Regions from separate parts of the Streptomyces sp. NPDC044002 genome, predicted to be linked through region 1. Evidence: riboswitches for the same ligand, from Rfam matches in the RefSeq annotation. Region 1 holds a riboswitch; each other region holds the start of a gene.

Region 1 (7,347 bases):
ACCTTCAACAAGGCCGAGGGCAACCCGACCGTCCTGAACTCCGCGAGCGACGTCGACATGACCGGTGCGGCCATGGCCGCCCTGTGCGTGTCCGGTGTCCCGAACACCGACGCCGACGTCGTCCAGGCGAAGAACTTCCTCAAGAGCAGGCTCGTCTCCGGTAGCGGCGCGTTCAACTCCCTCTACGGGGTCAACACCAGCTCCAACGGCTGGGGCGTCGCCGGACTGAACGCCTGCGGGTTCAACCCGCAGACGGGTGCTTTCCTCACCGGCAGCGGCAAGACCCCGATCGATTTTCTGATCGCCAATCAGTACAACCCGGCGGGCGGCTTCAAGTACAAGCCCTCCGACACCGCGCCCTCGGCCTACTCCTCCATCGACGCGCTGCGTGCCGTGGCCGGCGGAGGCTTCACCACGGCCCCGCCCGTCCCGGTCACCCCCGGCGCCCCGCAGTGGGTGTCCCAGTCCGCCTTCACGGCCGGTACGGCGACGAAGCTCGCGCTGACGGTCGACGACGGGGCCGGCAGCCTCAAGGTCTGCTCGGTGGCGTTCACGCCGACCGGTACGACCACCACGCTCGGCGACGTCCTCGACGCGGCGGTGACCGCCGCCGCTCCGTCCGGTTGCGTCACCGGCGTCACGCCCTCGTCCGGCACCGGCACCGTCACCGACGTCAACGGCAAGGCCAACAGCGGCTCCGGCACGTGGAAGGTGAGCGTGGACGGGTCCTCGTTCGCCGGCGCCGTCCGCGACAAGGTCGTCAACCTGGGCGACACCATCGCCCTGCGGTGGGGTTCCTGACTAGAAGGACGTCCAGGTGAAGGACACCTGATCGCCGGCATTGAGCTTGAACTGGCAGCCGCCCACCGGCGTGGGGGTGCCGTTGACGGCGATGCTCCAGTAGGCGGAGCCGCCGCCGCTGACGTCCTTTATGGTGTCGACGGAGAAGTCGTCGAAGGACGTGTACCAAGTACCGTCCCACGCGAAGTAGTTCAGGCGGGCCGCGTCGTCGAGCGCTGCGGTCGGGGTGGGGACCTTGGACGGGTTGGCGCCGCCGTTGGTGCCGTCGCACTTGTGGGTGCCGCCCGTGGCCGTCGTGACGTCGTGGCCCTTGGTCTTGATCTTGCCCTTGAACAGCAGCCCGTCGGGGCCCTGAACGGTCAGGCCGACCTTGACGGCCGCGTTCGTGTTCGGCTGGGGGGCGGCCTCGGCCACGGCCGGAGCGCCGGCGAGAGCGAGCCCGAGGGCGACCGCGGTGATCACGGAGCGGCGGGCGGGGAACTGGCGCATGACGCCTTCTTCCTGAGAGGGACGAGGGTCTGAGCCGAGGTCCCTCCGCCGCACGTGCCCGTCCCCCTGCCCGTCTCCGTGAGGAAACGGGCAGGGGTCGCCGACCCGGGGTGGGGGCTTCGCGCTGCAGACCATGACAGTGGGAAGCAGTACGCATCGCACCCCGGGTACTCCGACTCGCGGTGCCCTCCGGGCCCCGCACACGGTTGCAGGTCAGCGCCGGATTCCCACCGGCTTCCCCCAGTTGTGCATGCATTCGGTTGTGAGCTCCCGCCGCGCGGGCCGGAGCAGAACGCATCGTACGACCTGGTGGGCGTGGGCTGGAAGCGGGTTCTGTGAGATGGCCCGTCCGTGCGTCGGCCCTGGACTTACTAGGACGTCCAACTATATGTTCGTGGCACAAGGTCCGCGGTGCAGGGAAGCCGGTGTGAGTCCGGCACGGTCCCGCCACTGTGACCGGGGAGTGTGCTGCCATCCACACGCCACTGACGAGGTCTGTCGGGAAGGCGGGCGGCACGCGGGGATCCGGGAGTCAGGATACCGGCCGCGGATTGTTCCGTGTTGTCCACGAGGATGGAGCAGACACGCATGGCACCGGTTTGTACCCACGACCCTGGTGATCCGGCGGAGCGCGCACACACCGATTCGGCGCGCTCGTAGTTCTCACGGCAGTCCGCAGCGGCGCACCCCCACCCGAGTGCGGTCCGTCGGCCTGCCGTGCCATCCCCGGATCCAACCTGACGAGAGCAGGCATCCATGGTCCGTGAACTCACCCATTTCATCGGCGGAAAGCACACCACCGGCACCTCCGGGCTCTTCGCCGACGTGTACGACCCCAACACCGGCTCCGTCCAGGCCCGCGTACCGCTGGCCGGGCGCGCCGACACCGAAGAGGCGATCGCCAACGCCGAAGACGCACAGGCGGAATGGGGGAAGTGGAACCCGCAGCGCCGGGCCCGCGTCCTGCTGCGGTTCCTCCAGCTCGTCGAGGGCGAGCGGGACAGCCTCGCGCGGCTGCTGTCCGCCGAGCACGGCAAGACCGTCGCCGATGCTCACGGGGACCTGCAACGCGGTCTGGAAGTCGTGGAATTCGCCGCCGGCGTCCCCCACCTCCTCAAGGGGGAGTTCACCGACAACGCCGGCACCGGCATCGACGTGCACTCCCTGCGCAGCCCCCTCGGGGTCGTCGCCGGAATCACCCCCTTCAACTTCCCCGCCATGATCCCGCTGTGGCAGGCCGCACCCGCCCTGGCCTGCGGCAACGCGTTCATCCTCAAGCCGTCCGAACGCGATCCGTCCGTGCCCCTGCGACTGGCGGAGCTGTTCCTCGAAGCCGGTCTGCCGCCGGGCGTCCTCAACGTGGTCAACGGCGGCAAGGAAGCGGTCGACACCCTCCTCGAAGACCCGCGCGTACAGGCCCTGGGCTTCGTCGGCTCCACGCCGATCGCCGCGCACATCTACGCCACGGCCGCCGCGCACGGCAAGCGCGCCCAGTGCTTCGGCGGCGCGAAGAACCACATGATCGTGATGCCCGACGCCGACCTGGACCAGGCCGTCGACGCCCTGATCGGGGCCGGCTACGGTTCTGCGGGCGAGCGCTGCATGGCCGTCTCCGTCGCCGTGCCCGTCGGGGAGGAGACCGCCGACCGGCTGGTCGCCGCCCTCAAGGACCGCATCGGCACCCTGCGGATCGGCCGGTCCGACGACCCCGACGCGGACTTCGGTCCCCTGGTGAGCCGCGACGCCCTCGACCGCGTGCGCCGCTACGTGGACATCGGCGTCGGCGAGGGCGCCGAACTCGTCGTGGACGGACGCGGGTTCACCCTGGACGGCCACGAGAACGGCTTCTTCGCGGGAGCGACGCTCTTCGACCGCGTCTCCCCGCAGATGCGCGTCTACCGCGAGGAGATCTTCGGCCCCGTCCTGTGCGTCGTACGGGCCGCCGACTTCGAGGAGGCGCTGCGCCTGCCCAGTGAGCACCCCTTCGGGAACGGCGTGGCGATCTTCACCCGGGACGGGGACACCGCCCGCGAGTTCACCCGCCGCGTCAACACCGGCATGGTCGGCGTCAACGTACCCATCCCGGTGCCCGTCGCCTACCACACCTTCGGCGGCTGGAAGAAGTCCGGATTCGGCGACCTGAACCAGCACGGGCCCGACTCGATCCGCTTCTACACCCGTACCAAGACCGTCACCTCGCGCTGGCCCTCCGGGGTCAAGGAGGGCGCGAGCTTCACCATCCCGACGATGGGGTGAACGCCGTGACCACCACCCTCACCGAGGACCAGCTCGCCCTCGCCGAGGTCACCCTCGACTTCGCCCGGGAACAGCTCGCCCCGCACGCCGTCGCCTGGGACCAGGACAAGCACTTCCCCGTCGACGTCATCCGGCGCGCCGCCTCCCTCGGCCTCGCCGGCGTGTACGTACGCGAGGAACACGGCGGCTCCGGCCTCAGCCGCAGCGACGGAGTGCTCGTCTTCGAGACCCTGGCGACGGGCTGCCCGTCGATCGCCGGCTACCTCTCCATCCACAACATGGTCGCCTGGATGATCGACCGGTACGGCGACGACGTCCAGCGCGCCCGCCGGCTGCCCGGTCTCTGCTCCGCGGCGACCCTGGGCAGCTACTGCCTGACCGAACCGGGTGCCGGTTCCGACGCCGCCGCGTTGCGCACCCGCGCCGAGCGGCGTGGCGACCACTACGTACTGACCGGCGTCAAGCAGTTCATCTCCGGCGCCGGCGCCTCGGACCTCTACGTGGTCATGGCACGGACGGGCGAGCCCGGCCCCGGCGGGATTTCGGCCTTCGTCGTCGAGCGCGACGACCCCGGAGTCTCCTTCGGCCCCAACGAACGCAAGATGGGCTGGAACGCCCAGCCGACCCGCCAGGTGGTCCTCGACGGCGTCCGGATCCCCGCCGGTCGGCGGCTCGGCGCGGAAGGCGACGGTTTCCGCATCGCCATGAACGGCCTGAACGGCGGCCGCCTGGGCATCGCCGCCTGCTCGCTCGGCGGCGCGCAGAGCGCCCTCGACCGGAGCCTGTCCTACCTGGCCGACAGGGAGGCGTTCGGCAGCCGTCTTCTGGACGCGCAGGCGCTCCAGTTCCGCCTGGCCGACATGGCCACCGAGCTCGCCGCCGCCCGGGCCCTGGTCCGGCAGGCCGCCGAAGCCCTGGACAGCGGCGACCCACTGGCCCCGCGCCTGTGCGCGATGGCCAAGCGTTTCGCCACCGATACCGGGTACGCGGTGGCTGACGCGGCCCTCCAGCTGCACGGCGGCTACGGCTACCTCAGTGAATACGGCATCGAGAAGATCGTCCGCGACCTGCGGGTCCACCAGATCCTGGAAGGCACCAACGAGGTCATGCGCGTCATCGTCGCGCGCGGACTCACGGAGACACTGCGATGACCAACGACAAGCCCGTGGACCACCACGACGACGAGGACGTCCTCGTGCGCGCCGAAGGCCGCGCCGGGTACGTCACCCTCAACCGGCCGAAGGCCCTCAACGCCCTCAGCCACCCCATGGTGCTCCGCATCGAGGAGGCGCTCACGGCCTGGGCGGACGACCCCGCGGTCGACCTGGTCGTCATCGAGGGCGCCGGAGACCGGGGCCTGTGCGCCGGGGGAGACATCCGTGCGATCCACGAGGACGCCCGCACCGGCGGAACCGCCTCGGCGGACTTCTGGCGCGACGAGTACCGGCTCAACGCCCTGATCGCCTGCTACCCCAAACCGTACGTCGCCCTCATGGACGGCATCGTCATGGGCGGCGGGGTCGGCGTCTCCGCCCACGGCAGCGTCCGCATCGTCACCGAACGCTCCAAGGTCGCCATGCCCGAGACCGGCATCGGCTTCGTCCCCGACGTCGGCGGCACCTACCTCCTCGCCCTCGCCCCCGGAGAACTCGGCACCCACCTCGCCCTCACAGGAGCCCCCGTCGGAGCGGCCGACGCGCTCCTGTGCGGACTCGCCGACCACTTCGTGCCCTCGGCCGCGCTGCCGGCACTGGCCCGGGAGCTGGGAGCGGACTCCGTCCGCGCCGTACTGGAGCGGCACGTGCAGGAGCCCCCGGCAGGGAGCCTCGCCGCCGCCCGGGAGTGGATCGACCGCTGCTACGCCGCCGACACCGCGGAGGAGATCGTGGCACGGCTGCTGGCCTCGGGCGTTCCTGCCGCGAAGGCCGCGGCGGACACCCTGGCCGCCAAGTCCCCGACCGCCGTGAAGGTCACCCTGGCCGCGCTCCGCCGGGCACGGCGGCTCGGCCCGCTGGAGCGCGTACTGGAGCAGGAGTACCGCGTCTCCTGCGCGGCACTGTCCTCGCCCGACCTGGTCGAGGGCATCCGGGCCCAGGTCATCGACAAGGACCGGAACCCCCGCTGGTCCCCTGCCGCGCTGGAGGACGTCACCCCGGCGGACGTGGACCGGTACTTCTCCCCGCCCGACGCGCACGAGCTGCGGCTCGTCGCGACCGCTTCGTCGCAGGAGGTCGTCTGGTGAGCAGCACCGTCGCATTCATCGGGCTCGGACACATGGGCGGACCCATGGCGGCCAACCTGGTCAGGGCCGGACACCGGGTCCTGGGCTTCGACCTCGTCCCCGAGCTGACGGCCGCCGCCGGCACGGCCGGAGTCGAGCCCGCCGGTTCCGCCGCCGAGGCCGCCGCCACGGCCGACGTGGTGATCACCATGCTCCCGGCCGGCCGCCACGTCCTCGCCCTCTACCGTGACCAGGAGCTGCTGGCCGCCGCCCGCCCCGGGACACTGTTCGTCGACTGCTCCACCATCGACGTGTCCGACGCCCGCGCCGCGCACGAGGCCGTCGTCGCGGCCGGACACCGGGCGCTCGACGCCCCGGTGTCCGGGGGAGTGGTGGGCGCGGAAGCCGCCACGCTCACCTTCATGGTGGGCGGAGGGGAGGCGGAGTTCGCCGCCGCCGAGCCGCTCCTCGACGCCATGGGCAAGAAGGCCGTGCACTGCGGCGCGGCGGGCGCCGGGCAGGCCGCGAAGATCTGCAACAACATGATCCTCGCCGTCTCCATGATCGGCGTCAGCGAGGCCTTCGTCCTCGCCGAGAGCCTCGGCCTGGACCACCAGGCCCTCTACGACGTCGCTTCCACCGCCTCCGGCCAGTGCTGGGCCCTCACCGTCAACTGCCCTGTCCCCGGGCCCGTCCCGACGAGCCCCGCCAACCGCGACTACCGGCCGGGTTTCGCCGCCCCGCTGATGGCCAAGGACCTGGGCCTCGCCGCGAACGCCCTGCGGGCCGGCGGGGTGGACGCGCCGCTGGGCCTCAAGGCCGCGGAACTGTACGCCGCGTTCGCCGGAGGCGAGGGCGCGGGCCTGGACTTCTCGGCGATCGTCCGCACCCTCCGCCCCGGCGGAACGAACCAGAACGGAACTCCCGCATGACCGCCTACGAGACCATCCTGCTCGAACGCAAGGGCCGTGTCGCAGTCCTCACCCTCAACCGGCCCGAGGCACTCAACGCCCTCGACCTCCAGGTCATGACGGAGGTCGTGGCCGCCGCGGAGCAACTCGACCGGGACCCCGAGGTCGGTTGCATCGTCCTCACCGGCTCCGCGAAGGCGTTCGCGGCCGGCGCCGACATCAAGGAGATGCGCCCGCAGAGCTACATGGACATGTACCTCTCGGACTGGTTCACCGCCTGGGACCGTCTTGGTCAGGTCCGCACCCCCACCCTCGCGGCGGTCTCCGGCTACGCCCTGGGCGGCGGCTGCGAGCTCGCCATGATGTGCGACATCCTGCTCGCCGCGGACACGGCGAAGTTCGGGCAGCCCGAGATCAAGCTCGGGGTGATCCCGGGAATCGGCGGATCCCAGCGGCTCACCCGGGCCGTCGGCAAGGCCAAGGCCATGGAGCTCTGCCTGACCGGCCGCACCATGGACGCCATCGAGGCCGAGCGCGCCGGCCTGGTCTCCCGCATCGTTCCCGCCGACGAGCTGCTCGCCGAGGCCCTCGCCGTGGCCACGACCGTCGCCGGCATGTCCAAGCCGGTGGCGATGATGGCCAAGGAAGCCGTGAACCGGGCCTTCGAGA
Region 2 (7,347 bases), on a different contig from region 1:
GGTACGTCACCGCCGACGACACCCTCGCGGGCCTGCTGAAGATCGCCACGGGCGGGCGGGTCCTGCGCATCGAGCGGCTGCGCCTGGCCAGCGGCGAACCGATGGCCATCGAGACCACCCACCTCTCGGCCAAGCGCTTCCCGGCGCTGCGCCGGTCCCTCGTCAAGTACACCTCGCTCTACACCGCCCTCGCCGAGGTGTACGACGTCCGGCTGGCGGAGGCCGAGGAGACCATCGAGACCTCCCTGGCCACCCCGCGCGAGGCCGGACTGCTCGGCACCGACGTGGGCCTGCCGATGCTGATGCTCTCCCGGCACTCCCTGGACGCCGACGGGGAACCAGTCGAATGGGTGCGATCGGTATATCGCGGCGACCGTTACAAATTCGTGGCCCGCCTCCAGCGACCCGCCACGTGATCAGCTGTTGACTGCCCACGGCCCTCGGTAGACGCTCGTACCGCTATGCGGACGGGGGCTTACTTTCACCGGTCAAGCCCCCGTAGATTCCGTGCGTTTACGCAAATGATCAACGAGGGGACGAGGATCATGCCGGAACCGGGAGCAACAGGGACAGAAGCGGCGGGTCAAGGCGGCAGTCCGGGCTCTCCCTCTTCTTCGGGGAAGGCCTCCCCGCAGTCGATCGCCGTCTGGGTGGGCGTGGCCCTCGTCGGGGCCCTCGGCTGGGGCGTGCTCGCACTGTCCCGGGGCGAGGAGATCTCGGCCGCCTGGCTGCTCGCCGCCGCGCTGGGCTCGTACGCCATCGGCTACCGCTTCTACTCCCGCTTCATCGCCACCCGCGTCCTGCGGCTCGACAAGACGCGGGCCACCCCCGCCGAACGCCTCGACAACGGTGTCGACTTCCACCCCACCGACCGGCGCGTGCTCTTCGGCCACCACTTCGCCGCCGTCGCCGGCGCCGGCCCCCTGGTCGGCCCGGTGCTGGCCGCACAGATGGGCTACCTGCCGGGCACCATCTGGATCGTCGCGGGCGTCATCTTCGCCGGCGCCGTCCAGGACATGGTGACCCTGTTCTTCTCCACCCGGCGCGACGGCCGCTCCCTCGGCCAGATGGCCCGGGACGAGATCGGCCCCGTCGGCGGCGCCGCCGCCCTCGTCGCCGTGTTCGTCATCATGGTCATCCTGCTGGCGGTGCTCGCACTGGTCATCGTCAACGCGCTGGCGCACTCCCCCTGGGGTGTCTTCTCCATCGGCATGACCATCCCCATCGCCCTCTTCATGGGCGTGTACCTGCGCGTCCTGCGGCCGGGCCGGGTCACCGAGGTCTCCGTCATAGGCGTCGCGCTGCTGCTCCTCGCCATCGTCGCCGGCGGCTGGGTCGCCGACTCCTCCTGGGCGAGCACCTTCACCCTGGAGAAGGAGACGCTGGTCATCTGGATGGTCGTGTACGGCTTCATCGCCTCGGTGCTGCCGGTGTGGCTGCTGCTCGCGCCCCGCGACTACCTGTCCACCTTCATGAAGGTCGGCACCATCGCCCTGATGGCGGCCGGCGTCGTCATCGCGATGCCGACGCTGAAGATGCCCTCGGTCACCGACTTCGCCACGCGCGGCGACGGCCCGGTCTTCGCCGGGTCGATGTTCCCCTTCGTCTTCATCACCATCGCCTGCGGCGCCCTGTCCGGCTTCCACTCGCTGGTCGCCTCGGGCACCACCCCGAAGATGATCCAGAAGGAGACCCAGGTCCGGGTCATCGGCTACGGCGCCATGCTCACCGAGTCGTTCGTCGCCGTCATGGCGGTGATCGCGGCGAGCATCATCGAGCCCGGCCTCTTCTTCGCGGTGAACTCCCCCGGCGGCGTCATCGGCGCCACCGTCCAGACCGCCTCGAAGGCCGTCACCGACTTCGGCTTCGCCATCACCCCGGAGGCCCTCGCGCAGGCCGCGAAGGACGTCGAGGAGGCCAGCCTGCTGTCCCGTACGGGCGGCGCGCCGACCTTCGCACTCGGGATGTCGGAGATCTTCTCCTCGGTCATCGGCGGCGCCGGGATGAAGGCCTTCTGGTACCACTTCGCCATCATGTTCGAGGCCCTGTTCATCCTGACCACCGTCGACGCCGGCACCCGCGTCGGCCGGTTCATGCTCCAGGACACCCTCGGCAACGTGCACAAGTCCTTCAAGGACGTCAGCTGGAAGCCGGGCGTGTGGCTCGCCAGCGCCGTCGTCGTCGGCGGCTGGGGCTACTTCCTGTGGGTCGGCGTCAAGGACCCGCTGGGCGGCATCAACCAGCTCTTCCCGCTGTTCGGCATCGCGAACCAGCTGCTCGCGGCGGTCGCCCTGGCCGTCTGCACCACGCTGCTGGTCAAGTCCGGGCGGCTCAAGTGGGCCTGGGTCACGGGCGTCCCGCTGGCCTGGGACGTGGCGGTCACCCTCACCGCGAGCTACCAGAAGATCTTCTCCGACGACGTGAAGGTCGGCTTCTTCGCGCAGCGCGACAAGTACCAGACCGGCATCGACGCCGGGAAGGTGCTGCCGCCCGCCAAGAACATGGACGACATGCACACCGTGGTCACCAACGCCACGGTCGACGGGGTCCTGTCGGCGCTGTTCGCGGTGCTGATCGTCATCGTGCTGGTGGACGCGGCCCGGGTCTGCCTCAAGGCCGTCCGCAGCCCGGAGTCGGTCCGCCTCTCCGAGGTGCCGTGGACCGAGTCGAAGATCATCGCCCCGGCCGGGCTCATCGCCACCGCCGAGGAGAAGGCCGAGCTCGCGGCCGCCGGCCTCGACGGGAGCGGGGGCAAGGCCAAGGAGCCCGTCGCGTGAGCGGGGTGCGCGGGGCGCTAGCGAAGGCCCGGTTCTACGTACGGGAGTTCTCCGGCGAGGCCGCGTACGACCGCTACGTGGCGCACGCCCGCTCGCACGACCCGGACGCCGAGGTCCTGACCCGGCGCGCCTTCGAACGGGCCCGCACCGACGCCCGCGAGGCGGACCCCCGCGAGGGCTTCCGCTGCTGCTGAGGAACCAGAAGGGCCCCGCCGGACCGTCCGACGGGGCCCTTCACATGCGCCGGGTCAGCGCGCCCAGTCCTTGAGGACTTCGGTCTGGAGAGTGATGCCGACGGGCTCGGGGAGGGCGATCTCCGTGCCGTACGGCACGATGTGGATGCTCTTGTACTCACGGCCGACGGGCTGGCTGTAGACGGAGACCTCGCACTTGGCCCGATCGATCAGCAGGTACACGGGAATGCCCGTCTCCGCATAGGCGCGGGGCTTCTCGACGTGGTCCCGCCGACGGGTGTCGGAGTCCCACGAGGTCACCTCGACGGCCATGAGGATCGGCTCGGGTTCGACCCAGTCGCCCTGGCCGACGAACGCGTCCTCGTGCGCCAGGACCCCGTCCGGAATGGCACGGCCCTGTCGGTACGGTTCCACCTTGATCCCCTGCCCCGGATGCAGGAACAACTCGGGCCGGGACTGCATGCAGATCTTCAACAGCCACTGGATGATCCGCCCGTGGTCCCCGTCCGGCATGGCCTTGCTCCTGATGACCCCGTCGATGAATTCCAGCCGTGTCCCCACCCGCTCCCGGGCGGCTATCCGCGCGACGGCTTCGAAGTCCTCAGTCAGCATGTGGGGCCGGTCTGTCATCACGGTCATGCCTCGCTCACCTTCCATCGACGGTGCTCCTTCGACGATAGCGCCGACCACCGACACCCGTCCGGCACACTCGGCGGCATGGACTTCGAGATCAGAACGGCGCGGGCCGACGAGTACGGGCGGCTCGGGGCGATCACCGGAGCGGCCTACAGCGGGGACGGGCTGCTGGACCTGAACGAGGACGACACCTACCTGAACGTCCTGCGCGACGTCGCCGGACGGGCCGGCGACGGGGAGGTGCTCGTCGCCGTGGAGGACGGCCGGGTGCTCGGCGGCGTGACGTTCGCCGCACCCGGCAGCCGGCTCGCGGACGTGGCCGGACCGCAGGAGGCCGAATTCCGGATGCTCGCCGTGGCCCCCGAGGCGCGCGGCAAGGGCGTCGGGGAGGCCCTCGTACGCGCCTGCACCGAACGGGCCCGCGCCCAGGGCCTCAGAGCCCTCGTGCTGTCCACCCAGCCGGCCATGCTGGGCGCCCGGCGGATCTACGAGCGGCTGGGCTTCGTACGCACTCCGGAGCTCGACTGGTCGCCCATCCCGGCCCTGAAACTGCTGACCTACCGTCTGGAGCTGTAGCCGGGCCGACACAACATGTGGTGGGTCGCGCACGGGCGGCCCCCCACATGTATGCTCATCCTCGCTGTCGCCGCAGGGGAATCCGGTGCGAATCCGGAACTGTCCCGCAACGGTATGAAAAGTCCGAGGACCTGCCGACAGTGCGCCCGGATCGACCGAACCGGGTGCCGACCACGTCCGGGCCTCGCGGTTGGGCCGGTGGACGCCATGCGGTGTGTACGCGATCCCGTCGCGCCCGCATGCGCCTCCCCGCGCCCCGATCCGCCGATGACCGGGCCGAGCGAGGGAGAGCTCCCGCCGTGACCATCGCGCCTTCCGCACCGCGCGCCGAGTCCGTTTCTGGCGACACCACCGAAGGCCCGGGGGCCGCGCTGCTGCGTACTCTCACCGAGCTGACCGCCGACCTCCCCGACACCGACCCCGGCCGGGTCGCCGCCGCCGCCCTGCGCGGCCGCAGCGCCTCCGCCGACGAGGCCGAGCTGCGCGGGCTGGCCACCGAGGCCGCGGCGGGCCTGATCTCCGAGGACCCCGCCTACTCCCGGCTCGCCGCCCGCCTGCTGACGCTGGCCGTCGCCGACGAGGCCGCCGGCCAGGGCTCGACCTCCTTCGCCGAGTCCGTCGCCGTCGGCCACCGCGAGGGCCTGATCGCCGACCGCACCGCCGAGTTCGTCGCCGCCCACGCCGCCCGCCTGGACGCCCTGGTCGAGCACGCGCTCGCCGAGGGCGCGGACGACCGCTTCGGCTTCTTCGGCCTGCGCACCCTGCACAGCCGCTACCTGCTGCGCCACCCGATCACCCGCCAGGTGATCGAGACCCCGCAGTACTTCATGCTGCGCGTCGCCTGCGGCCTCGCCGAGGACGAGTCCGTCCAGGCCGTCGAGGAAGTCGCCTCGCTGTACACCCTGATGAGCCGCCTGGACTACCTGCCGTCCTCCCCCACGCTCTTCAACTCCGGCACCCGCCACCCGCAGATGTCCTCCTGCTACCTGCTGGACTCCCCGCTGGACGAGCTGGACTCGATCTACGACCGCTACCACCAGGTGGCGCGCCTGTCGAAGCACGCCGGCGGCATCGGCCTGTCGTACTCCCGCATCCGCGCCCGCGGTTCGCTGATCCGCGGCACCAACGGCCACTCCAACGGCATCGTGCCGTTCCTGAAGACCCTCGACGCCTCCGTCGCCGCCGTGAACCAGGGCGGCCGCCGCAAGGGCGCCGCCGCCGTCTACCTGGAGACCTGGCACGCGGACATCGAGGAGTTCCTGGAGCTCCGCGACAACACCGGCGAGGACCAGCGCCGCACGCACAACCTCAACCTCGCCCACTGGATCCCGGACGAGTTCATGCGCCGCGTGAACGCCGACGCCGACTGGTCGCTGTTCTCCCCGGCCGACGTCCCCGAGCTGGTCGACCTCTACGGCGACGAGTTCGACGCCGCCTACGTCAAGGCGGAGGCGGCCGGCCTCGCCAAGAAGACCATGCCGGCGCGCGACCTCTACGGCCGCATGATGCGCACCCTCGCGCAGACCGGCCAGGGCTGGATGACCTTCAAGGACGCCTCCAACCGGACCGCGAACCAGACCGCGCTGCCCGGCACCGTCGTCCACTCCTCCAACCTCTGCACCGAGATCATCGAGGTCACCAACGACGGCGAGACGGCCGTCTGCAACCTCGGCTCGGTCAACCTCGGCGCGTTCGTCGCCGACGGGGACATGGACTGGGCCCGCCTGGACGAGACCGTCCGCACCGCGGTGACCTTCCTCGACCGCGTCGTGGACATCAACTTCTACCCGACCGAGCAGGCCGGCCGCTCCAACGCCAAGTGGCGTCCGGTGGGCCTGGGCGCGATGGGCCTCCAGGACGTCTTCTTCAAGCTGCGCCTGCCCTTCGACTCGGCCGAGGCGAAGGCCCTGTCCACGAAGATCTCCGAGCGCATCATGCTGGCCGCGTACGAGGCCTCCTGCGACCTCGCCGAGCGCTCCGGCCCGCTCCCGGCCTGGGCCGAGACCCGCACCGCGCAGGGCGTCCTGCACCCGGACCACTACGAGACCGAGCGCCACTGGCCCGAGCGCTGGGAGGCCCTGCGCGCCCGCATCGCGCAGACCGGCATGCGCAACTCCCTGCTGCTGGCCATCGCCCCGACGGCGACGATCGCCTCGATCGCGGGCGTGTACGAGTGCATCGAGCCGCAGGTCTCCAACCTCTTCAAGCGCGAGACCCTCAGCGGCGAGTTCCTCCAGGTCAACGGCTACCTGGTGGAGGACCTCAAGCAGCTCGGCGTGTGGGACGCGCAGACCCGCGAGGCGCTGCGCGACTCCTCCGGCTCCGTCCAGGGCTTCGGCTGGATCCCGGCCGAGATCCGCGAGCTGTACCGCACGGCGTGGGAGATCCCGCAGCGCGGCCTGATCGACATGGCGGCGGCCCGTACGCCGTACCTGGACCAGAGCCAGTCGCTGAACCTGTTCCTGGAGACGCCCACCATCGGCAAGCTCAGCTCGATGTACGCGTACGCCTGGAAGCAGGGCCTGAAGACCACGTACTACCTGCGCTCGCGCCCGGCGACGAAGATCGCCCGCGCCGCCTCCGGCGCGGCCGCCGTCCCGGCCGCGGCCACCCCGGCCCAGCTGCCCCAGGCCCTCGACGCCGAGGCGCTGGCCTGCTCCCTTGAGAACCCCGAGTCCTGCGAGGCCTGCCAGTAATGAGCTCCACCGAGAAGAAGAACCTCCTCGACCCGGGCTTCGAGCTCACGCTCCGCCCGATGCGCTACCCGGACTTCTACGAGCGCTACCGGGACGCGATCAAGAACACCTGGACGGTGGAGGAGGTCGACCTCCACTCCGACGTCGCGGACCTCGCGAAGCTGACGCCAGCCGAGCAGCACATGATCGGCCGTCTGGTCGCGTTCTTCGCGACGGGCGACTCGATCGTGGCGAACAACCTGGTCCTGACGCTGTACAAGCACATCAACTCCCCGGAGGCGCGCCTGTACCTGTCGCGCCAGCTGTTCGAGGAGGCCGTGCACGTCCAGTTCTACCTGACGCTGCTGGACACCTACCTGCCCGACCCGGACGACCGCGCGGCGGCCTTCGACGCGGTGGAGAACATCCCGTCGATCCGCGAGAAGGCGCAGTTCTGCTTCAAGTGGATGGACTCGGTCGAGAAGATCG
Region 3 (7,347 bases), on a different contig from region 1:
CGGCCCGGCGCTGTCTTATGAGATGACAGGCAAGTCCCCGTCTCACGGAACCGGGGAGACACCATGAGTCACCCGCACCGCCGCCGGATCGTGGCCATCGCCACGGGTGCCCTGCTCACCGCCGGGCTCGCGCTCTCCACGTCGCCGGCCTCCGCCGCCACCACGACCACCCGCACCCAGACGCCGCTCGTCGTCAATGCCCGCTGGGGCGGGCACTGCACGTACGACCGGCTCGTCATCGACCTCCAGGGCTACGTGCCCCCGGTCACCGTCACTCCCGTGTCCGAGCTCGTCTACGACGGGTCGGGACAGCCCGTCCCGCTGGCCGGGAAGTACTTCCTGGAGATCCGCCTGCACCCGGCCGCCGGGCACAATGACGCCGGGGAGAACGTCTACCAGGGGCCCAGGCTCCAGAAGATCTACCTCAGCAAGCTCAAGGGCATGGCCATGACCGGCGACTACGAGGGGTACGTGACCTTCGGCGCCGCCTTCGACACCGCCCCGACCTGGAAGACCTCCGTCCTGCACTCGCCCGAGCGGCTCGTGCTGGACTTCCCGCACCCCAACACCTGCTGACCCGCGGACGGCCCCGGAGCCGCCCGGCTAGCGGTGTTCGGGGTTGGGGAAGTCGAAACGGCAGCCGGCGTCCCACAGGGAACGCTGGTTGCCGTGGGCCGGCATGCCGCCGGCCCGCTTGAGGAGCGCCGCCAGGTGCATCAGGTTCCACGACATGAACGTGGTGTTCCGGTTGGTGAAGTCGTTCTCCGGACCGCCCGAGCCCGGGTCCAGGTAGGAGGGGCCGGGGCCGGCCTCGCCGATCCAGCCCGCGTCGGCCTGGGGCGGAATGGCGTAGCCGAGGTGCTGGAGGCTGTAGAGGATGTTCATGGCGCAGTGCTTGACGCCGTCCTCGTTCCCCGTGATCAGCGCTCCGCCGACGCGCCCGTAGTAGGCGTACTGCCCCTGCTCGTTCAGCAGGGAGGAGCAGGCGTAGAGCCGCTCGATGACCTGCTTCATGACGGAGCTGTTGTCCCCGAGCCAGATCGGGCCGCACAGCACCAGGATGTCGGCGTCCATGATCTGGCTGTACAGGACCGGCCACTGGTCGCTCTCCCAGCCGTGGTCGGTCATGTCCGGCCAGACGCCGGTGGCGATGTCGTGGTCGACGGCGCGGATCAGCGAGGTGCGGGCGCCGGCCGCTTCCATGACGGCCCGGCTCCGCGCGATCAGGCCCTCGGTGTTGCTGGTCTCGGGAGAGCGTTTGAGGGTGCAGTTGACGTAGACGGCGGAGAGGTCCTCGTAGCGGGGGCTGTCGTCGGCGGCCATGCCCTCCACCGTGCCGCGCGCCCGGCGGCCCGGCCAGCGGGCCTGGCCCGTACGGGTGCCCGCGGCCGGGTGGCCGGGTGGCCGGATCGGTCCGGGTTGTGACGGTCCGTGCGGGCGACTAGGGTCGTCTGGCCTTGGTGTTCGGGAAACCGGTGCAAGACCGGTGCGGCCCTCGCCACTGTGATCGGGAAGTCCGGCTCCACTCTCTCCCCCAGACTCCGTCCGGGAGGTGCCCCCACCGCGGGAAGCCACTGGGCCCGCGCGGGAGACCGCACGGTCCCGGGAAGGCGGAGCCAGGGCATCAGCACCCGTGAGCCAGGAGACCGGCCGGGGCGCGTCGTCCATCCACGAGGTGCTGGAGAGGTCTCCCAACCCATGCATATAGCCGAGGGGTTCCTGCCCCCTTTGCACGCGGCCGCCTGGGGCGCCGCGTCCGCCCCCTTCGTCGTCCACGGGGTCCGCGCGCTCACCCGCGAGGTGAAGGCGAACCCGGAGAGCACGCTGCTGCTCGGGGCGTCCGGTGCGTTCACGTTCGTCCTGTCCGCCCTGAAGATCCCTTCTGTGACGGGCAGTTGTTCGCACCCGACGGGGACGGGGCTCGGGGCCATCCTCTTCCGGCCCCCGATCATGGCGGTGCTCGGCACGATCACCCTCCTCTTCCAGGCGCTGCTGCTGGCCCACGGCGGGCTCACCACGCTGGGCGCCAACGTCTTCTCGATGGCCATCGCCGGGCCCTGGGCCGGCTACGGGGTCTACCGGGTGCTGCGGAAGTCCGGCGCGCCGCTGATGGTGACCGTGTTCTTCGGCGCGTTCTTCGCCGACCTGGTCACCTACTGCGTCACCTCCGTCCAGCTGGCGCTGGCCTTCCCCGACCCGGCGAGCGGCTTCCTCGGCTCCCTGGAGAAGTTCGCGGGCATCTTCGCCCTGACCCAGATCCCGCTCGCGATCAGCGAGGGGCTGCTGACGGTGCTCGTGATGCGGCTGCTGATGCAGTCCAGCAAGTCGGACCTGGTCCGGCTCGGCGTCGCGAAGCTGACCGGCGGCACTCAGGCGAAGCAGGAGGCGGCCCTCTGATGAGCCGGAACGCGAAGATCAACACCCTGCTGCTGCTCCTGGTGGCGGCGCTGGCCGTGATCCCGCTCGCGCTGGGGCTCGGCGACGGCAAGGAGGAGCCGTTCGCCGGCGCCGACGCGCAGGCCGAGGCGGCCATCACCGAACTGAAGCCGGACTACGAGCCCTGGTTCGCCCCGCTGTACGAGCCCCCCTCGGGCGAGGTCGAGTCGGCGCTGTTCGCCCTCCAGGCGGCGCTCGGGGCGGGCGTGCTCGCCTACTACTTCGGCATCCGCAAGGGCCGCCGCCAGGGCGCGGCGCAGGCCCTCGCCCAGGCCGCGGCCGCCGAGGCCGGGCCGGACCGCCCGGCCCGGGAGTCGTAGGCGGTGCTGCCGATCGACGTGGCGGCGCACTCCAGCCGCTGGCGGGGCCGCCACCCCCTGGAGAAGGCCCTCCTCGGGCTCGGGCTCACCGTCACCGCGGTGTGCCTGCCGCCCTGGCCGGGCGGGCCGCTGGTGGCCGCCGCGACCCTGGCCGTGCTGCTCGGGCCGGCCGGCGTGGCCGGGCGGCAGCTGTGGCGGGCCTTCCGGGTCCCGCTGGGCTTCTGCGTGACCGGTGCGCTGCCGCTGCTGGTGTCGGTGGGCGGCCCGGACGGGTTCCTCGCCCCGGCCCCGGACGGGCCCCGGCACGCGGCGGAGCTGCTGCTGCGCACCTCGGCGGCCTCGCTCGGGGTGCTGCTGTTCGCCTTCACGACGCCGGTCTCGGACGTGCTGCCGCGGCTGGTGCGGGCCGGGGTGCCGGCGCCGGTGGTGGACGTGGCCCTGGTGATGTACCGGATCGGCTTCCTGCTGCTGGACTCGATGGCCCAGGTCCGGCGCGCCCAGGCGGCCCGGCTGGGGCAGGCGGGCCGGGCGGCGGTGTGGCGTTCGCTGGCCGGGCTCGCGGCGACCTCGTTCGTCCGGGCCTTCGACCGCGCGGCCCGGCTCCAGGAGGGGCTGGCGGGGCGCGGTTACGACGGTGCGCTGCGGGTGCTGGTACCCGACGCGGCGCTGTCCTGGCGGTTCCTGACGGGGTCCGCCGCCCTGCTGACCGCCCTGGTCGCGGGGACCCTCGTACTGAAGGAGCTGTGGTTGTGACCCCGTTGGTGGAGCTGGTCGGCGCGGGGTACGCGTACGAGGACGGCCCGGCCGTGCTGTCCGGGGTGGACTTCGGCATCGCCGAGGGCCGCGCGCTGGTGCTGCTCGGCCGCAACGGCAGCGGCAAGACCACGCTGATGCGGCTGCTGAGCGGGGGCCTGCGGCCCGGCTCGGGGACGCTGCGGCTCGGCGGGGACGAGGTGGCCTACGACCGCAAGGGCCTGGTCCGGCTGCGCACCTCGGTGCAGCTGGTGGTGCAGGACCCGGACGACCAGCTCTTCGCGGCCTCCGTCGAGCAGGACGTGTCCTTCGGCCCGATGAACCTGGGGCTGCCGGCGGCGGAGGTCCGCGAGCGGGTGGACGCCGCGCTCGCCGCGCTGGACATCACCGCGCTGCGGGACCGCCCGACGCACCTGCTGTCGTACGGGCAGCGCAAGCGCGCGGCGATCGCGGGCGCGGTGGCGATGGCCCCGCGGGTGCTGATCCTGGACGAGCCCACGGCCGGGCTCGACCCGGACGGGCAGGAACGCCTCCTGGACGTCCTCGCGGGGCTGCGGGCGGCCGGCACCACGGTGGTCATGGCCACCCACGACGTGGACCTCGCGGTGCGGTGGGCGGACGACGCGGCCGTGCTGACCCCTTCGGGGATCCGGACGGGGCCGGCCGCCGAGCTGCTCTCGGACCCGGAGCTGCTCGCGTCGGCGGGGCTGCGGTCGGCCTGGGCGCCGGTGGTCGCCGCGTTCCTGCGGGCGCGGGGGGTGCTGACGGACGGGGTGCCGGGGCCGCGGACGCCGGAGGAGCTCGCGGCGCTGGGCTGAGCCGGAGCCCCGCAGGGGCGGACCGTGAAGCGGGGTGGCCCTGCGGGGCGGGGTGTCCGGTGTGCCCACCCGTCCCGCCCTGCGGGACGATTGCCCACACCTAGGATGGCCGCATGTCGCTGCCGCACGCCATTCTCACCGCGCTGATGGAGAAGCCCTCGTCGGGGCTGGAGCTGACGCGGCGGTTCGACAAGTCGATCGGCTACTTCTGGTCCTCGACGCACCAGCAGATCTACCGGGAGCTGGGGCGGCTGGAGGAGGCGGGGCTGATCCGGGCGCTGCCCAGCGAGGTGCCCGTGCGCGGGCAGAAGAAGGAGTACGAGGTCCTGCCCGACGGCCGCGCGGAGCTGGCGCGGTGGGTGGACGAGAGCCAGGATCCGAAGCCGGTGCGGGACGCGCTGCTGCTGCGGATCCGCGCGGCGGCGGTGGTCGGGCCGCAGGGGCTGGGCCCGGAGCTGCGGCGCCATCTGGACCTGCACCGGGCGCAGTTGGCCACGTACGAGGCCATCGAGGCGAAGGACTTCCCGGCGGGGCGGGACGCGGACGCCGACCGGCTGCGCCGGCTCGTGCTGCGCGGGGGCATCGCCCTGGAGGGTTTCTGGCTGAGCTGGCTGGAGGAGGCCCTGTCCGAGGTGGAGGCCATGTCCGGAGCGGATGCGCCGGAGGGCGGGGCCTGACGCGCCCCCGCCCCGGCGGGCGGGGCGGAGGCGGACGCGCCGCGCTTACTTGTTCAGGGAGGCCCAGAACTCGTCGAAGCTCATCAGCTTGTCGCCGTCGCTGTCCTTGGCGGCGATCACGGAGTCCGCGACCGCGGCGGTGACGTAGTGGTCACCCATCGCCTTCATGGCCGCGCTGTACTCGTCGGCCGTGACGAAGCCGTCACCGTTCACGTCGAACTTGTCGAACGTCGCCCGTGCGCTCTCGATGTCAGCCACTGGGTCCACCCCTTCTCGGTGCTTGTTGACCGGCTCAGGGTAGCGGCCCGGGGCGCCGGGGGCTCCCGCGGGTCCCGTTCGGGCGGCAGAAAGATATTCAATTACCCGCGCGTAAGCCGCCGGAACGGCTCGGCGGATAGGCGGAATCGATAATTCCACCCAACAAATCCGCTTACCACTTGTCACGCTCCGGGATCACGGCATAACGTACCGGCATTGCCGCCACACCAGGAGCGCAGGGCTCCCAGGGACATGCGGCAACAAGGGCGATCACAGGTGACGATCACAGCTGACGCATCATTCGAAGTTCTGCCCTTCACCCGTACCTGCCGCCACATCTGGGAAGACGGCGACCATGTGCTCATAGGCGTGAGCCCCGGCAACAGCTACTTCAGCGCCGAGCGCGTGTCCAGTCTCGCCCGGTGGGCCGTGAGCCGGTTCGCGCAGGTCGACTTCGTCTACGCGGACCTCCACGTGGACCGGATGTTCGCCGCCTTCGGCTACACCCCGGAGCATGCGAGCAGACGCGCCTCGAAGGAGATCAAGGCGGTCCGGCGGAGGATCATCAAAGGCGTCGAGGATTCGGGCCACGAGCACGCCGAGATACGGGTGAGAGCGCTTTCGGAGTTCCAGGCCAACCCCGTCTACCAACTGCTGCACCGGCGCGTACTGCATTTCCTGGAGACCGATGGCGCATTCCGCAAGGGCTGCGAGGAAATGGCGCTGCATTTCGTCGGGTCGAAGTTGCCCGAGGGTGAATCCATGACGGATTCCCAGTTGCGGGTGTGTTTCGACTACCTGGCGGCCGAGCTGCCCTTCTTCATCGACACCCCCAGCATTCTCGACGTGCCGTCCTCCGTGGCGGCCTACCACGTCAGGATGCCGATGACCGACGTCCTCTTCGCCCGGGGCGGGGGCCTGCGCGCGACCCGCAACCAGGCGTACGCCGTCGTACGCCCCGGGGCCGGCGCCCCGGACGGCGCCACCACCGCAGCAGCCGCCACCGAAGGGACCGCCGATGAGCGTCGAGCAGCTTGAGGACGGCGGGGCCCAGGAGCAGCCCCTCCTCGACTTCCCGCTCTCGCGGCGCGGTGACGTCGTACCGCAGGAGTGCTCGTGGCTGCGCGAGAAGGCGCCCGTCGCCCGGGTCCGCACCCTGACCGGGGACCCGGCCTGGCTGGTGAGCAGCCACGCGCTGGCCCGGCAGGTGCTGGAGGACGAACGCTTCAGCCTCAAGGACACCGCGCGCGCCGGGGTGCCCCGCCAGTACGCGCTGACGATCCCGCCGGAGGTCGTCGACAACATGGGCAGCATCAACAGCGCGGGGCTGCGCAACGCCGTGATGAAGGCGCTCAGCCCGCGCCGGCCCGGCCTGCGGGAGGCGCTGCGCGCCAAGGCCGGGGAGCTGCTGGACGCGGTGGTCGCCGAAGGGGGCCCGGCCGATCTCCGGGCCGGCTTCGCCGATCCCTTCTCGGCGGCCCTGCACTGCGAGGTGCTGGGGGTGCCGTTCGAGGACTGGCGCCGGCTGATGTCCGGGCTGGACGTCGCGTTCATGACCGCTCGCGAGCCGTTCGCCGACTCGGCCCTCAACTGGTACAAGGACGTCGGCTACTTCGCCGGCCGGTTCCGGGAGCAGCTGGCGCTGCCCGCCGAGGAGCGTACGGGGCTCCTCGGCACCTTCGCCGGCCTGCGGGAGGCCGACCCGGAGTCGGCGCACCTGACGGACGAGATGTTCGCGACCGTCGCCGTCTCCCTCTTCGGCGCGGGGGCGGTCTCCACCTCCGCCTTCCTGGTCCTCGCGGTCCTCGCGCTGCTCCAGCGGCCCGAGCTGGCCGGCTACCTGCGCGCGCATCCGGAGCGCACGGCCGGGGCCGTCGAGGAGCTGCTGCGGTGGAACCTGTCCGTCGGGGACGGCCTGCCGCGGATCGCGCTGGCGGACGTCCGGGTCGGGGACGTGCTCGTGAAGGAGGGCGAGCTGGTGCTCGTCCTGCTGGAGGGGGCCAACTTCGACCCGGCGGCCTTCGAGCGTCCCGAGGAGCTGGACCTGGAGCGGGAGGGCGCGGGCGCCCACCTGGCCTTCGGTGC
Region 4 (7,347 bases), 110 kb from region 1:
GTGGACCTCAACGGCCTGCCCGCCGACTACGACGCCCTGCGGGCGATCACGGACCGGCACGGCCTCGCCCTCATCGAGGACGCCTCCCAGGCACACGGCGCCGAGTACCGGGGCCGCCCCGTCGGGTCCCTCGGCACCCTGAGCGGCGCCAGCCTCAACGGGTCCAAGACCCTCTCCGCCCTCGGCGAGGGCGGCCTGTTCGCGACGCGCGACGAGGAACAGCAGCGGCTGGCCCGGCGGGTGCTGATGTTCGGCGAGGAACTCCCGGGCCAGAGCCGCGACTACAACGCCCGCATCATGGGCTGGAACTACCGGATCGATGTCCTCGCGGCCGCGTTCGCCCGGTCCCAGCTCACCCGCCTGCCGCAGATGTCCCGCGTCCGGCAGGCCAACGGGGCCGCCCTCACGCGGGCCCTGGCCGGCGTACCCGGCATCCGCACGCCCGCCGTCCCCGAGGACCGCACGCACGTGTACTTCTTCTACCCGCTGCTCGTCGTGCCCGAGGAGCTCGGTCTCGACGGCCTCCCCGTCGCCGCCTTCCGCGACGCCCTCGCCCGGGCGGTGAACGCCGAGGGCCTGCACATCACGCGCTGGCAGCCGCAGCCGGTACCCGGACAGACCCTGTTCCAGGAGCTCCGCGGCTACGGCCGCGGCTGCCCCTGGAGCTGCGGACACGCACGCCCCGGCCACCACTACGATCCGGCGCAGTACCCCGTCAGCGAGGAGGTCTGCCTGCGCCGCCTGGTCCTCGGACAGAGCCTCAGCTCCTTCGGCCCGCCCAACGACGCGACGACGATGCACCGTTACGCCGAGGTCCTGTACAAGGTTCTCGTCGAGGAGCGGGACGCGCTGATCGACCTGACCCGGCGGACGGCCGGCCCGGCGCACTGACGGGCCGGGACGGACAGGACACGAACGACAAGGGGACGGACGCAGATGCGCAACGAGCCCGAGCCCGGGACGGCGGCCGGACGCACGGCGCCGCCCGCCCGCGCCCGCAGTCCGCGCCCGCGGACGATGCGGCTGGCCGTCTGCGCGGTCTTCTTCGTCACCGGGGCGGCCTTCGCCACCTGGGCGTCCCGGGTACCCGGCGTCCAGAGCCGGCTGGACCTGTCCGCCGGGGAACTGGCCGTGGCCCTCGTCGGCCTGAGCGGCGGCGCCTTCGCGGGGCTGCCGCTGGTCGGCGGCCTGGTGGCCAGGTACGGCAGCCGCAGGGTCCTGTGCACCGGCATGGCCGCCTACCTGGGCGCGCTCGCGAGCCTGCCGTTCGTCCCGGACCTCGCGGTGCTGACGGTGGCCCTGGCCGTGTTCGCCTGCGGCAACACGGCCGTCGACGTCGCGATGAACACCCAGGGCGTCCTGGTCGAACGTGCCTACGGGCGCCCCGTGCTCGGCGGCTTCCACGCCATGTTCAGCCTCGGCGGCATCGCCGGCGCCACGGCGGGCGGCCTCGCGGCCTCCGCCGGCGTCGGCATCCGGGCCCACTTCACGGTGACCGCCCTCGTACTGCTGGCGGTCGCGGGGACGGCGGCCACGGCCCTCGCCCCCGAACCGCCGCGGACCGGCGGCCCGTCCAGGACCGGCCCCCTGCTGGCCCTGCCCGGTCCGGGCCTGTGGATCCCCGGGCTCGTGGCGTTCTGCGCCCTGATGGGGGAGGGGGTCGTCAACGACTGGGGCGCCGTCTACCTGAAGGAGGAGACCGGAGCCTCCGCGGGCGCCGCGGGCCTCGGGTACGCCGTCTTCTCCGCGGGCATGGTCGTCGGCCGCCTCACCGCCGACCGGCTGCGCGCCCGCCTCGGCACGGCCCGCTTCACCTTCCTGTGCGCCGTGGTCGCGGGCACCGGCGCCCTGATCCCGATCCTCGACGCGACGACCACGGCGGGCTTCGTCGGGTACACCCTGCTCGGCCTGGGCATGGCCGCGGTCATCCCCCTCGTCTTCGCCCACGCGGCCGGCCTGCGGCCCGGGCACACCGGCTCCTCCATCGCCGCCGTCTCGGCCGTCGGCTACGTCGGCTTCCTCGCGGGCCCCCCGGTCATCGGCGCCCTCGCGGAGGCGACGACCCTGCGGTGGGCGATGCTGGTGCTGCCGGCGCTGATGGCGGCGATGGCAGCCCTGGCCCCCCGGCTGCACCGCCCCTGACGCCGCGTCGGCTAGGGTGGCCGGTGCAGCTGGTTCGCCCCGTCCGCCAGGCGGGATGCGTCGTAAGAGGGAACCCGGTGGGAATCCGGGACTGCCCCGCAGCGGTGAGCGGGAACGACCGCCGTCATACGCACTGGGACCGGACAACGGTCCTGGGAAGCGACGGCCAGTAGGTGCCCGCCGGGAGACCGGCAGGCGTGCCCGCGAGTCCGAAGACCTGCCCGCTGCCCGTACGCGGACCGTTCCGCGTACGGACATCCCGGTGACCTCGTGGGCGGGTCGGCGTGCACAGCGAGCGGCGCCCGCTGCATTCCCGCAGCGCGGTCCGTACGCTCTGGCGTTCCCTTCGCGTCCGCGTCCCGTTGCCGGGACGTTCCTGGACACATCTCGCGAAGGAGAGTTCCGTGACAGCGAAGCCCGCAGCCGCGGCAGCACGAGCCACCGTGTACGGCTACCCCCGCCAGGGCCAGAGCCGCGAACTGAAGAAGGCCGTCGAGGGCTATTGGAAGGGCCGCGTCAGCGCCGAAGCCCTCCGGGAGACCGCAGCCGGCCTGCGCCGTTCGAACTGGCAGCAGCTGGCCGAGGCCGGTATCACCGAGATCCCGACCGGTGACTTCTCGTACTACGACCACGTGCTCGACACCAGCGTCATGGTCGGCGCCGTCCCCGCCCGGCACCGCGAGGCCGTCGCGGCCGACGCGCTCGACGGCTACTTCGCCATGGCGCGCGGCACCCAGGACGTCGCCCCGCTGGAAATGACCAAGTGGTTCGACACCAACTACCACTACCTGGTCCCCGAACTGGGCCCGGACACCGTCTTCACCGCGGACCCCGGCAAGCAGGTCGCCGAACTGCGGGAGGCCCTCGCGCTCGGACACACGGCCCGCCCGGTCCTCGTCGGGCCGGTCACCTACCTGCTGCTGGCCAAGCCGGCCCCGGGCGTGGCCCCCGACTTCCAGCCGATCACCCTGCTGGACCGGCTGCTGCCCGTCTACGCGGAGGTCCTCGCCGCCCTGCGGGCCGCCGGAGCGGAATGGGTCCAGCTCGACGAGCCCGCGCTCGTGCAGGACCGCACCCCGGCGGAGCTGAACGCCGCCGCCCGCGCGTACCGAGAGCTCGGCGCCCTGACCGACCGCTCCAGGCTGCTGGTCGCCTCGTACTTCGGCAGGCTCGGTGACGCCCTCCGGATCCTCGCGGCCTCCCCGGTCGAGGGCCTCGGGCTCGACTTCACCGACAGCGGCGCGGCCAACCTCGACGACCTGGCCTCCGTGGGCGGCCTGCCCGGCAAGCGCCTCGTCGCGGGCGTGGTCAACGGCCGCAACATCTGGATCAACGACTACCAGAGGTCCCTGACCACCCTCGGTACCCTCCTCGGCCTCGCCGACCGGGTTGACGTCGCCGCCTCCTGCTCCCTGCTGCACGTCCCGCTCGACGCCTCCGCCGAGCGGGACATCGACACGCAGGTCCGCCGCTGGCTCGCCTTCGCCCGCCAGAAGACCCGGGAGATCTCCGTCCTGGCCCGCGGCCTGGCCCAGGGCACGGACGCCATCACCGCCGAACTCGCGGCGAACCGGGCCGACCTGGCCTCCCGCGCCGCATCCGCCCTCACCCACGACCCGGCCGTACGGGACCGCACCCGGGCGATCACCGACGCCGACGGCCGCCGCTCCCAGCCCTATGCCGAGCGCACCGCCGCCCAACGGGCCCGCCTGGGCCTGCCGCTGCTGCCGACCACCACGATCGGTTCCTTCCCGCAGACCGACGAGCTGCGGGCGGCCCGCGCGGACCTGCGGGCCGGCCGGATCGACACCGCCGGCTACGAGGCGCGCATCAAGGGCGAGATCGAGGAGGTCGTCGCCTTCCAGGAGAAGACCGGCCTCGACGTCCTGGTGCACGGCGAACCCGAACGCAACGACATGGTCCAGTACTTCGCCGAACGGCTCACCGGCTACCTGGCCACACAGCACGGATGGGTGCAGTCCTACGGCACCCGCTACGTCCGGCCCCCGGTCCTGGCCGGCGACATCTCCCGCCCCGAGCCGATGACCGTCCGCTGGACCTCCTACGCCCAGTCCCTGACGGCCAAGCCGGTCAAGGGCATGCTGACCGGCCCCGTCACCATGCTCGCCTGGTCCTTCGTACGCGACGACCAGCCCCTCGGCGACACCGCCCGCCAAGTGGCCCTCGCCCTGCGCGACGAGGTGGCCGACCTGGAGGCGGCCGGCACGCCGGTGATCCAGGTCGACGAGCCCGCCCTGCGCGAGACCCTCCCGCTGCGGGCCGCCGACCACGCGGCCTACCTGGACTGGGCCACCGAGTCCTTCCGGCTCACCACCAGCGGGGTCCGGCCGGACACGCAGATCCACACCCACATGTGCTACGCCGAGTTCGGCGACATCGTCCAGGCCATCGACGACCTCGACGCCGACGTCATCAGCCTGGAAGCCGCCCGCTCGCACATGCAGGTCGCCCGCGAACTCGCCGCCCACGGCTACCTCCGCGAAGCCGGCCCCGGCGTCTGGGACATCCACTCCCCGCGCGTCCCGAGCGCCGGGGACGCCGCCGGCCTGCTGCGCACCGGCCTGGAGGCCGTCCCGGCCGAGCGGCTGTGGGTCAACCCCGACTGCGGCCTGAAGACCCGCGGCTGGGCGGAGACCCGGGCCTCCCTGGAGAACCTGGTGGCCGCCGCCCGTGAGGTCCGCGCCGGCCTCACCGGCGGACGCGGCTGACCCACATGAACGGAGCCCTGCCTTCCCGGACGTCCGGGGAGGCAGGGCTCCGAAGGTGTGCGCGGCGCGCGGTCAGACGAGGGCCGACGCCGGGCGGGGTGCCGCGGCCTCCGCACCGGCGGCATCGGCGCGCAGGGCCGGCAGGCGCTGCGCGAGGACCCCGAAGACGATCCCGAACACGGCCCACAGCACGAGCTGGACGGCCACCGAGGCGACCCGGAAGTCCCACAGCAGGGCCGCGGGGAACTCGGCCTTGACGGCGTCGGTGTTGTCCGGGAGCACCAGGAAGGCCAGCCCGGTGGCGACGACGAAGCCCGCCCCGGCCGCCAGGGTCGCGTTCCAGTTGCCCAGGCGCGGCGCCAGGCGCCGGCCCAGGACGATCGCGCCGACGCCCAGCAGGACGCTGAGCAGGATCATCAGGAAGAACAGCGTGGTGCGCTGGCCGATGGTGTCCGGGTTCCCGACGGCCGGCGGGGTCGCCGGGTACTTCAGGAACGGCACCAGGTAGACCAGCGTGAACGCGCCCCCGGCGGTGAGGGCGGCCGTGGCCCGGGGGCTGAACCGGCCCACGCGGCCCAGGGCGAAGGAGAACGCGAGGGAGGCGATGCCGCCCAGCGCGACCCCGTAGACCAGCACGCCGGTGGCGAGACCGACGGTGGACTGGACGGGCCGGCTGACGAGTTCTTCTTCCTCCGCGGCGGCGGGGGCGTCGCCGCCGCCGTGACCGGCGTGGCCGGCCGCGGGAGCGGCTTCCTTGGCGGCCGCCGCCTCCTCGACGGCGATGGAGCCCCGCACCGGGGGCTCACCGACCACGTAGGCGACGGCGAAGGCGAACAGACCGGCGATCAGGCCCGCGAGCATGCCGCGGACCAGCAGACCTCTGACAGTGGAGGCGTACATGGTGCGCGCCTCTCAGTGGCAGGGGAAGCCGAGCAGGTGACGGCCGTCGTGCACCCACTCGTGGACGCCCTCGCCGGAGAACACGGCGGTGGCGCCCTGCTCCGCGCCGACGAAGTACAGGGCCACGAGCATCAGCAGGCCGACGAACAGCGCCCAGGGCAGCACGGCCTTGACGGGCAGCGGCGCGGACGGCGAGAGGGCGGGGGCGGGTACGGCAGCGGAAGCGAGGGCCTCGGCCATGGTGGAACCTCCTCGGGGAACAACGCGTCCCATGTGGTGGTGCGGTACGACGGTCCTCGGGTCTGACTCGCCGCGCCGCCACCCCGGGGAGGGGAGCCGACGCAGCACACAGTGGCGCGACCATGCCGGATTCACACCGGACTTCCGTCTCGCCGTCGTCGCTATGTCTTTATGTCGCCGTGACGCTACAACCCCGCGGGCCTTCCCACCAAGCGGATGAGTCGCTGATCACACGGGGTGCCCGGAGGGCGGGACGGCGCGCGGGGCCGCGGTCAGCTCCGCTCGGGGGTGACCGGGTACGGGACGAAGGTGCTGCTGTTCTCGTCGACGGCGAGGGCCCGGCCGAGGGGCGGCACCGCCCGCTGGGGGCAGTCGAGGCGTTCGCAGAGGCGGCAGCCCATGCCGATCGGGGTGTCCGCGGAGGCGTCGGCGAGGTCCAGGCCGTCGGAGTAGACGAGCCGGGACGCGTGCCGGACCTCGCAGCCGAGGCCGATGGCGAAGGTCTTGCCGGGCTCGCCCCAGCCGCCGCGGTGGCGGGTGACGGCGCGGGCGGTCCACAGGTACCGCTGCCCGTCCGGCATCGCCGCGACCTGGACGTGGATGCGGCCGGGAGCGGCGAAGGCCTCGTAGACGTTCCACAGCGGGCAGGTGCCGCCGGCCCGGGAGAAGTGGAAGCCGGTGGCGGACTGCCGCTTGGACAGGTTCCCCGCCCGGTCCACCCGGACGAAGGAGAACGGGACCCCGCGCAGCCGCGGCCGCTGGAGGGTGCTGAGGCGGTGGCAGACGGTCTCGTGGCCGAGGCCGAAGCGGCCGGTGAGCCGCTCGATGTCGTACCGGTACTCCTCGGCGGCCGCGTGGAAGGCGCCGTACGGCAGGACGAGCGCGGCGGCGAAGTAGTTGGCGATGCCGATCCGGGCCAGGCCGTGTGCGGGGGAGCCCTGCTCGAAGTCCTCGGAGGCCAGCCGGTCCAGTTCCTCCCCCTGTTCCAGCAGGGCGAGCTGGGTGGCCATCCGGAACGCCTGCTGGCCGGGCCGCAGCCGGCCGGACAGGTGCAGCACCCGGGCCCGCCGGTCGAAGTGGTGCAGCCGGTCGGTGGCGTCGGACAGGCGGACCCCGTGCCGGCCGGAAAGGCGCTCCGCGAGCACGCGTACGACCTCCCCGGGACGGACGCCGATCTCCCGCGCGAGCGCTTCGGCGGCGAGGTCGGTGTCGTGCAGGTAGTTCTGGCGGCGGTAGAAGAACTCGCGGACCTCCTCGTGCGGTGAGCGAGGAGCGCCGGCCCCGTCGCCCTCCCGGCCGCCCGCGGTCTCCGCGAGCCGCTCGGCCAGGAGCTGGC

Evidence for each region. Region 1 has a riboswitch for cobalamin ahead of AC07A6_RS10295 (CoA-acylating methylmalonate-semialdehyde dehydrogenase). Riboswitches for the same ligand answer to the same signal wherever they lie in the genome.
Region 2: it holds a riboswitch for cobalamin, as region 1 does, so the genes downstream of both, AC07A6_RS24295 (ribonucleoside-diphosphate reductase subunit alpha) here and AC07A6_RS10295 (CoA-acylating methylmalonate-semialdehyde dehydrogenase) in region 1, are expected to answer to the same signal.
Region 3: it holds a riboswitch for cobalamin, as region 1 does, so the genes downstream of both, AC07A6_RS17220 (energy-coupling factor ABC transporter permease) here and AC07A6_RS10295 (CoA-acylating methylmalonate-semialdehyde dehydrogenase) in region 1, are expected to answer to the same signal.
Region 4: it holds a riboswitch for cobalamin, as region 1 does, so the genes downstream of both, metE (5-methyltetrahydropteroyltriglutamate--homocysteine S-methyltransferase) here and AC07A6_RS10295 (CoA-acylating methylmalonate-semialdehyde dehydrogenase) in region 1, are expected to answer to the same signal.

What each region holds. Positions count from the first base shown of each region.
Region 1 covers NZ_JBWKEZ010000010.1:20,582-27,928, forward strand. Annotated here, with positions in the region: gene AC07A6_RS10285 (prenyltransferase/squalene oxidase repeat-containing protein) at 1-801, shown strand, start outside; gene AC07A6_RS10290 (DUF4430 domain-containing protein) at 802-1,290, opposite strand; cobalamin riboswitch at 1,683-1,853, shown strand; gene AC07A6_RS10295 (CoA-acylating methylmalonate-semialdehyde dehydrogenase) at 2,047-3,546, shown strand; gene AC07A6_RS10300 (acyl-CoA dehydrogenase family protein) at 3,543-4,697, shown strand; gene AC07A6_RS10305 (enoyl-CoA hydratase/isomerase family protein) at 4,694-5,788, shown strand; gene mmsB (3-hydroxyisobutyrate dehydrogenase) at 5,785-6,699, shown strand; gene AC07A6_RS10315 (enoyl-CoA hydratase) at 6,696-7,347, shown strand, end outside.
Region 2 covers NZ_JBWKEZ010000034.1:74,445-81,791, reverse strand. Annotated here, with positions in the region: gene AC07A6_RS24320 (GntR family transcriptional regulator) at 1-416, shown strand, start outside; gene AC07A6_RS24315 (carbon starvation CstA family protein) at 546-2,777, shown strand; gene AC07A6_RS24310 (YbdD/YjiX family protein) at 2,774-2,971, shown strand; gene AC07A6_RS24305 (Uma2 family endonuclease) at 3,026-3,610, opposite strand; gene AC07A6_RS24300 (GNAT family N-acetyltransferase) at 3,689-4,183, shown strand; adenosylcobalamin-variant (AdoCbl-variant) riboswitch at 4,248-4,324, shown strand; gene AC07A6_RS24295 (ribonucleoside-diphosphate reductase subunit alpha) at 4,483-6,879, shown strand; gene AC07A6_RS24290 (ribonucleotide-diphosphate reductase subunit beta) at 6,879-7,347, shown strand, end outside.
Region 3 covers NZ_JBWKEZ010000020.1:15,624-22,970, forward strand. Annotated here, with positions in the region: gene AC07A6_RS17210 (AMIN-like domain-containing (lipo)protein) at 64-576, shown strand; gene AC07A6_RS17215 (flavodoxin family protein) at 604-1,323, opposite strand; cobalamin riboswitch at 1,442-1,669, shown strand; gene AC07A6_RS17220 (energy-coupling factor ABC transporter permease) at 1,699-2,397, shown strand; gene AC07A6_RS17225 (energy-coupling factor ABC transporter substrate-binding protein) at 2,397-2,756, shown strand; gene cbiQ (cobalt ECF transporter T component CbiQ) at 2,760-3,509, shown strand; gene AC07A6_RS17235 (energy-coupling factor ABC transporter ATP-binding protein) at 3,500-4,327, shown strand; gene AC07A6_RS17240 (PadR family transcriptional regulator) at 4,441-5,004, shown strand; gene AC07A6_RS17245 (EF-hand domain-containing protein) at 5,050-5,262, opposite strand; gene AC07A6_RS17250 (tRNA-dependent cyclodipeptide synthase) at 5,539-6,300, shown strand; gene AC07A6_RS17255 (cytochrome P450) at 6,281-7,347, shown strand, end outside.
Region 4 covers NZ_JBWKEZ010000010.1:134,630-141,976, forward strand. Annotated here, with positions in the region: gene AC07A6_RS10810 (DegT/DnrJ/EryC1/StrS family aminotransferase) at 1-891, shown strand, start outside; gene AC07A6_RS10815 (MFS transporter) at 937-2,142, shown strand; cobalamin riboswitch at 2,169-2,369, shown strand; gene metE (5-methyltetrahydropteroyltriglutamate--homocysteine S-methyltransferase) at 2,547-4,871, shown strand; gene AC07A6_RS10825 (CbtA family protein) at 4,944-5,771, opposite strand; gene AC07A6_RS10830 (CbtB domain-containing protein) at 5,784-6,011, opposite strand; gene AC07A6_RS10835 (short-chain fatty acyl-CoA regulator family protein) at 6,284-7,347, opposite strand, start outside.